2 regions of the Paenibacillus spongiae genome follow, and region 2 is predicted to be linked to the other one. Evidence: riboswitches for the same ligand, from Rfam matches in the RefSeq annotation. Region 2 holds a riboswitch; the other holds the start of a gene.
What was found. A riboswitch is a leader RNA that binds a small molecule or an ion and turns the genes downstream of it on or off. The one in region 2 is predicted to bind FMN.
Positions count from the first base shown of each region.

Region 1: linked by a shared signal. The riboswitch ahead of ribD (bifunctional diaminohydroxyphosphoribosylaminopyrimidine deaminase/5-amino-6-(5-phosphoribosylamino)uracil reductase RibD) and the one ahead of L1F29_RS29025 (DMT family transporter) in region 2 are both predicted to bind FMN.

Region 1 covers NZ_CP091430.1:2,438,412-2,441,830, forward strand. The annotation lists gene lysA (diaminopimelate decarboxylase) at 1-351, shown strand, start outside; gene L1F29_RS11225 (peptidylprolyl isomerase) at 547-978, shown strand; FMN riboswitch at 1,172-1,382, shown strand; gene ribD (bifunctional diaminohydroxyphosphoribosylaminopyrimidine deaminase/5-amino-6-(5-phosphoribosylamino)uracil reductase RibD) at 1,553-2,650, shown strand; gene ribE (riboflavin synthase) at 2,690-3,397, shown strand.
Region 2 covers NZ_CP091430.1:6,456,581-6,459,999, forward strand. The annotation lists gene L1F29_RS29020 (cache domain-containing sensor histidine kinase) at 1-337, opposite strand, end outside; gene L1F29_RS29025 (DMT family transporter) at 790-1,740, opposite strand; FMN riboswitch at 1,880-2,026, opposite strand; gene L1F29_RS29030 (glutaredoxin family protein) at 2,199-2,438, opposite strand; gene L1F29_RS29035 (nitrite/sulfite reductase domain-containing protein) at 2,481-3,101, opposite strand; gene L1F29_RS29040 (heavy metal translocating P-type ATPase) at 3,320-3,419, opposite strand, start outside.

The DNA.
Region 1 (3,419 bases), 3.6 Mb from region 2:
AACCCGCGTCCGGCGCTATATGAGTCCAAATACGAGGCGGTCATTGCAAACCGCGCGAATGCGCCAATCGAAGAAACGGTTACGGTTGCGGGCAAATGCTGCGAGAGCGGCGACAAGCTCATCATCGACTGCGAGCTGCCGAAAGCCGAGATCGGCGATCTGTTGGCTGTATTCTGCACGGGCGCGTATAACTATGCAATGGCGAGCAACTACAACCGGATCCGCCGCCCGGCCGTCGTCTTCGTGAAGGACGGACAGTCCGATGTGGCTGTCAAGCGCGAATCGCTGGACGACATTGTCGGCAATGATGTGATCCCCGCCCGCATGAAGCAAGCCTCGACGGCAAAATAAAAAATACGAATATCCAATTGGAGGACGCACGTCCCCAGTCATGAGGTCCCCTGGATCGCGACGGCAGGTCGCGGTTATCCAGGGGACAAGCTTTTATTATGGGAAACGTTCATGGTATAATGACCGTGTTTGCCTTAAGGGGCTTGAAGAAATGCAGGGCGGAACGTTAATCAAGAGCTGAGAGGATGGATTACAATGGCAAAACAAGCGAATATTAAATTGGCGAACGGAGCCGAAGTGACGATCGAGCTGTTCGAGAAAGATGCGCCAAACACGGTAGCGAATTTCGAGAAGCTGGCGAATGAAGGCTTCTATAACGGTTTGACTTTCCACCGCGTTATTCCGGGCTTTGTCGCACAAGGAGGCTGCCCGCAAGGTACAGGCACGGGCGGTCCAGGCTACACGATCAATTGCGAGATCAACCCGAACAAGCATGAGCGCGGCACCTTGGCCATGGCGCACGCCGGCCGCAACACCGGGGGCAGCCAGTTCTATATCTGCTACCAGCCGCAGCCGCATCTTGACGGACAGCATACGGTGTTCGGCAAAGTGACCAAAGGCATGGAGCATATTGATGCGGTACAAGGACGCGACAAGATGGAGAAAGTCGAAGTTGTCGAGGTTTAGACCGTAGAAGGTTAACCGCTCATAGAGATAGCCCGCGCTGGCGAAGATCCGGCGCGGGCTATTTGTGTTTTAACCGGAATGGGTTCGTTGTAATGCATGTCTGGCGAGCCGGGCATGCTTCTTATTTCGATGGTTTTGAAAATAAGTTGCAATTTTCATGGCAGAGTGGTAACATTTTTTCAAAGTATCAGCAGCTTTCCTTCGGGGTCGGGTGAAATTCCCAACCGGCGGTGATCAAGGGCGACGGTCCGCTGCATGTCGACAGACATGCGCAGCCTTCGCATTTGTCAGTCCGTGACCCGGGCCGCATCAGCCATTCGCCATAAAGGCATTGGTTCGTGCGGAACGGTGGACCTGGTGAAAATCCGGGACCGACAGTATAGTCTGGATGGGAGAAGGAGACGGCTATTGTACATCATTTTTACGTTCTGCTCGCTTTGTTCATTTTTTCACAAAGCTTGGGCGGTTTGTTTGAATGCGTCTTTAGTCATTCCCTGACATCATCACCCCGTCGGCATTTTGCGGCAAGGGGTGATTTTTTATTTCCTTGGAAGTGATGAACGACGCTTATTATATGCGTTTAGCCTTAGATATGGCATCCAAAGCAAAGGGACAGACCGAGATTAATCCGGTTGTCGGATGCGTAGTCGTCAAGGAAGGGCGAATCGTCGGGCTGGGCGCCCATCTGAAGCGCGGTGAAGGGCATGCGGAGGTCCATGCGCTGCAGATGGCCGGACGCGAAGCGGAGGGCGCGACGGTTTATGTCACGCTTGAGCCCTGCAGCCATTACGGGCGCACGCCCCCGTGCTGCGAGCGAATCATCGAGGCCAAGGCTTCGCGTGTCGTGGTGGCCTGTCTCGATCCGAATCCGAAGGTCGCCGGCCGCGGGGTTGCGCGTCTGCGGGAGTCCGGCATTGAGGTTGGCGTAGGGCTCCTGGAGAAGGAATCGCTGGCGATGAATGAAGCGTTCAACAAATATATTACGACAGGCCTGCCGTTCATAACGCTGAAGACGGCCATGACGCTGGACGGGAAGATCGCCGCCAAGACCGGAGACAGCCGCTATGTCAGCGGTTCTGAAGCAAGGGAGCGGGTCCATACGATGCGTCACCAGCATAGCGGCATTATGATCGGCGTCGAAACGGCGCTCGCGGATAACCCGGAGCTGACGACAAGATTATCGGTGCCCGGCCTGCATCCCGTACGCATTGTCGTCGACTCCCAGCTTCGTCTTCCTCCGGATTCGCGCTTGCTGCTGGACGCATCCGCGCCGGTTATACTGCTGACGACAGAAGGAGCTTCCCAAGACAAGCGCGCCGCTCTGGAAGCCAAGGGCGCAAGCGTCATTGCATGCGGGCCGGGTCCACGGGTAGACTTGGCCTACGGAATGAAGAAGCTCGGCGAGCGCGAACTCGGCTCGGTATTGCTTGAAGGCGGCGGAAGGCTTAACGGGTCCATGCTGGAGCTCGGGTTGGTCGACAAGATTGTGCTGTTCATTGCGCCGAAGCTCATTGGCGGTCAATCTCCCGAAGCGTTCACATTCGGCGGATTCGATCGGATGGCTGATGCGGTGCCGCTTAGGCATATGACGACCGAGCAAATCGGCGATGACCTATGCGTAAGCGGCTATCCCGTTTATGCGACCGTGCAGACGGAGCAAACCGGCGGCTAGTCCTGCGGCAAGATACAGGCAGTAAGGAGGGAATCATCGTTGTTCACAGGTTTAATCGAGGAAATCGGAACGTTGAAGCGCGTTTATAAACAAGGCGAGGCGATGATGCTGACAATCGGGGCATCCCGCATTCTGTCCGATGTGATGATCGGGGACAGCATCTCGGTTAACGGGGTCTGCCTAACCGTCACGGAATATAATGCGGCCTCATTCACCGTCGACGTTATGCCGCAGACGTTCCGGCATACGAATTTGAAAGATATCCGATCCGGCGAGAAGGTCAATCTGGAGCGGGCGATGAAGGCGGGCGGAAGGTTTGGCGGCCATATCGTGCAGGGGCATGTCGACGGAACGGGAATTGTCGAATCGCGGACGGCGGATGCCAATGCGGTCGTATTCACCATTCGCCCGCAAGATTCGGGGCTCATGCGATATATCATTTCACAGGGCTCCGTTACGATTGATGGAATTAGCTTGACCGTTACGGAATGCCATGAAACGGGCTTCTCGATCTCGATCATTCCGCATACGCTGCGCGAGACTGTGCTGCAAGAGAAGCAGACGGGGAGCGTCGTTAATATCGAGTGCGACCTGCTCGGCAAGTATGTTGACCATCTGCTGCATTATAAGGGTGCAGGTCCGCGCAGCAGCGGCGGAGATTCCGCCGGCGCCGCGGGTGCAGGCGGCGTCAGCAGCACGGGCAAAGGGCTGACAGCCGAATTCTTGGCAGAGAACGGTTTTCTATAAGCAAGTCAACCAGGTTGTACGA
Region 2 (3,419 bases):
TGTCTTTCCGCAAATTTGGAATCAGTTCATTATTTAGACGAGCCTTCAAATGATACATCTCGTACGTATTGAACGGATCAGACTTGATGAATTCCTGAACCAGCGGATGGCCTGGATAAGGCATCGAATCCGCCTTAATGCCTGCAAAAAAATCATCTAGCTGTGTATTTACCCGGCGGATCAACTGTTCGTTATAATAAATTTCACTCTCCTGAATCGTTTCGGCCGACTTGATATACCAAATCAGACAAAAGCCAATAAAAGGAATCAAAAACAGTACGATAAAGAACGTCAGCAGGCTTTTCTTTATTGAAGAAGGTCCAGCAAGTCCTTTCACTCTATCGTCACTCCAATCTCTGCCCTTCTCAACGGTTACTGACACCCCGCATTTTTTACAAAACCTCAACAAAAAGAAAGCGTTTTCTAAAATAGGCATAGCATCTGCGCGAAAGCGCACCCTTGCTTCTGCTTGGTGAACAAAGGGTATCGGCGAATCGCACTAAGCGAATTCTTCGGCCTGTCAGTTTCCGTTGCTTGTATTAAGAGTAGTGGAGCGAACGGTTTCGTGTCAATACAGAAAAGGAATGCCTTGCTTCCGCATGAAAATCGTGGAATTCCGGAAAATGGTTATTCGATCTGGTGATCGACATGTTGCATTACCTCTTGCATATAGAATGCCACTCGCGAATGAAGCTTCGCCTTGCAACATGTAATTCCCCATTAACGCAACAACAGGCCGCCGCGGCAGCCTGTCGTTTCAATCTACTTCCTTATCGAATTACCACGTCATCACGCCGCGGCATTCCCCTTACTGCGGGTCATTAACCACAGAATCAACCAAATGAGAGCAAAGCCTACGAGTTGTCCCGCGGTCAGTTTCTGATCAAATACGATCCAGTTCATGAATACACCTACGGCAGGGAAGGCAAGCTCCGCAAGCGTCGCAAAGAAAGCTTTTGTCGATGACAGCCCCTTATAATAGAGAAGCATGCTGACCAATCCTGGGAGAAAAGCCTGGAACAGCAGGTTTACTGCAATCAGCGCCAGCTCGCCGCTAGATCCGCTTACTTGCCATACGTCGCCGCTAACCAAAAGAACGACCGATACGAACGGAATAGCCAACAAGAACCGTAGTGAAGTGACGACTGGGAAATCTAAGTTTCTTTGCAGCAGAAACTTGCCCATAACAGTCGATCCACCCCATAAGAGAGCTGCCAGAATAGAAAATAAGCAGCTTATTGTACCTAAATCCTTCAAGCCCATCCCAGGTGAAGCAAAGCCGAACGTCAACAGATACGTACCTAGAAGTGCAACGAATATATAGGCAAAAAATTTGGAAGGCAGCGTTTCTTTGAGCAGAACACGCGCCAGAATGATGGCGAACAAGGGTTGCAATTTCTGCAGAAGCAGGACTGCGTTTGCATTGCCGTGAGCGAATGCCTCCGTGAACAGTATGGTCGCAATGGCCGAGCCGCCCCAAGATATGAATAGCAGGGCGCCAACGACTGCCAGCGTTAGCTTACCGGTTAATGTCTTGTGGTACCTGATCAGCACTGGCATCGCATAACAGGCCAACAGCAGATGCTCAATGAATACGATCTGTAAAGAGGTGAAGCTTTTCAACAATAGGATTCGAAAGAGAGGGTCGAGCCCCCACAGTGTCGCTCCGAGCGCGACATACCAAATCCCATTGATGCTGCTGGTGCGCGATGAATGCAAATTCGTGTGGTTACTTTCCAGCTTAAATACATCTGCCAATTCAAAAACCTCCGATGGAATGTTTTGAATTGAACCTTCTGAAAGAAGCGATGCCCCCGTTATAAATCAACGGGGGCATCGCTAAACAGACCTGTTTAAAATTCAATTTTAACAAGTTGTTCTTCACCTTCTCCCATCCGGACTATACCGTCGGCCTTGGAATTTCACCAAGTCAGTCCCAGCCCATACAGGCTGGGAGTCGCGGGCTTAGATACATGAACGTATCCTCACCGCCGGTAGGGAATTTCACCCTGCCCCGAAGGTTCATATTCTAATAGTTTGAATAATAGCACGGCTACAGATTGCCTGGCAAACCTTTTTCCAGGTCGCCGGGTTGCTCGAATAACGCAGGCCAAACTTTATCATACGAAACCACCTGCACCGCTTCGTCAATTCCCAAGCAGCCTCACCTCATCGCAGGGAAGGATCACCCATAGCGCTTATTGAAGGAGCTTCGTGATCTCCGTGAAATTATCCGCGAAGCCGACAAACACCTTATCTTGAATAACGATCGTCGGAACCGTCTGCTTCCCGGTCAAGCGAAAGACTTCCTCGGGATATTTCATATCATCTTCACAATTATACTCGATGTAGGGGATATTATTTTCTGCGAAATATCGCTTGGCATGATTGCAGTCGCTGCAGGTTGGAATCGTATAAATTTTCAAGGATTCAGACATTGTCATTCACTCCTCTTCTTAATAAACGATTAGGGCGGTAGCTTAAGCCACGATTTCTTGCAGTTGCTCCAGTGTCATCCGATCTACGAATTTGCTGAACTTTTCTTTACTCTTGGCGTTCTCCTTATAAAAATCGATGATCGTGGTTACAACATGCGCAAGCCGATCCTGCGTTACCCCCGAGCATAGAAGCTTCGCCTTGGCCACCTTCAGTCCTTTGGGCTCACCGCCCACATAGATATCGAACGTATCCTTCATTTTCACGACGCCGATATCTTTCAACAGCGGCTCGCTCGTGCCTAGCGCGCAGCCTGCATAACCGACCTTCATCGGCGTAGGCGTCTCGATTCCGGCGATTGCTTGATTCAAGAGCTTAGCCGTCTCTAAGCCGGCTGCTTCTTCCCCTTTGCAGAAATTGCAGGCGATCAGCGCTTTGGTCACAAATCCTGCCGGATTGACTTCCAGCCCCGATCGTTCAAACTCATCCTTGATGGCATCATGCTGATCGATAGGCACCTGCACATACAATTGTTTGAACGGGGTCATCTCGATCTTCGCATCCGCACCGGCAAGCGTTCCGATCTTCATGAGCTGCTCCGGCGTAAATTGGCTGCCTCCCTTTTGAACAGGCGGGGAAACGGCTATTTTCTTAAATTCTCCCATAATCCAACTCCTTTATTCATGTTCCGTTACTGAACGATGATGACAAAGGGGCTTAGAAGACGCTATAACGCTGAAGAATTGCCCCGTCCTATATGTCCTGCTGTACCATAAGAGCCGCGAACTTGGCTTTTGGTCCAGCAGTTTTCCCTTTCCGGCGGGAATTGTCGTTCGCGAATGCGATCCCCGCCCGGATGGAAAGATTGACGTTACTCATGTGATTAGGCGGATTGACGAACTTTAACACGTTGCAGACGAAGCGCGTTGAGAACAACGGATACCGAGCTTAGCGCCATCGCTGCGCCTGCTACCCATGGAGCC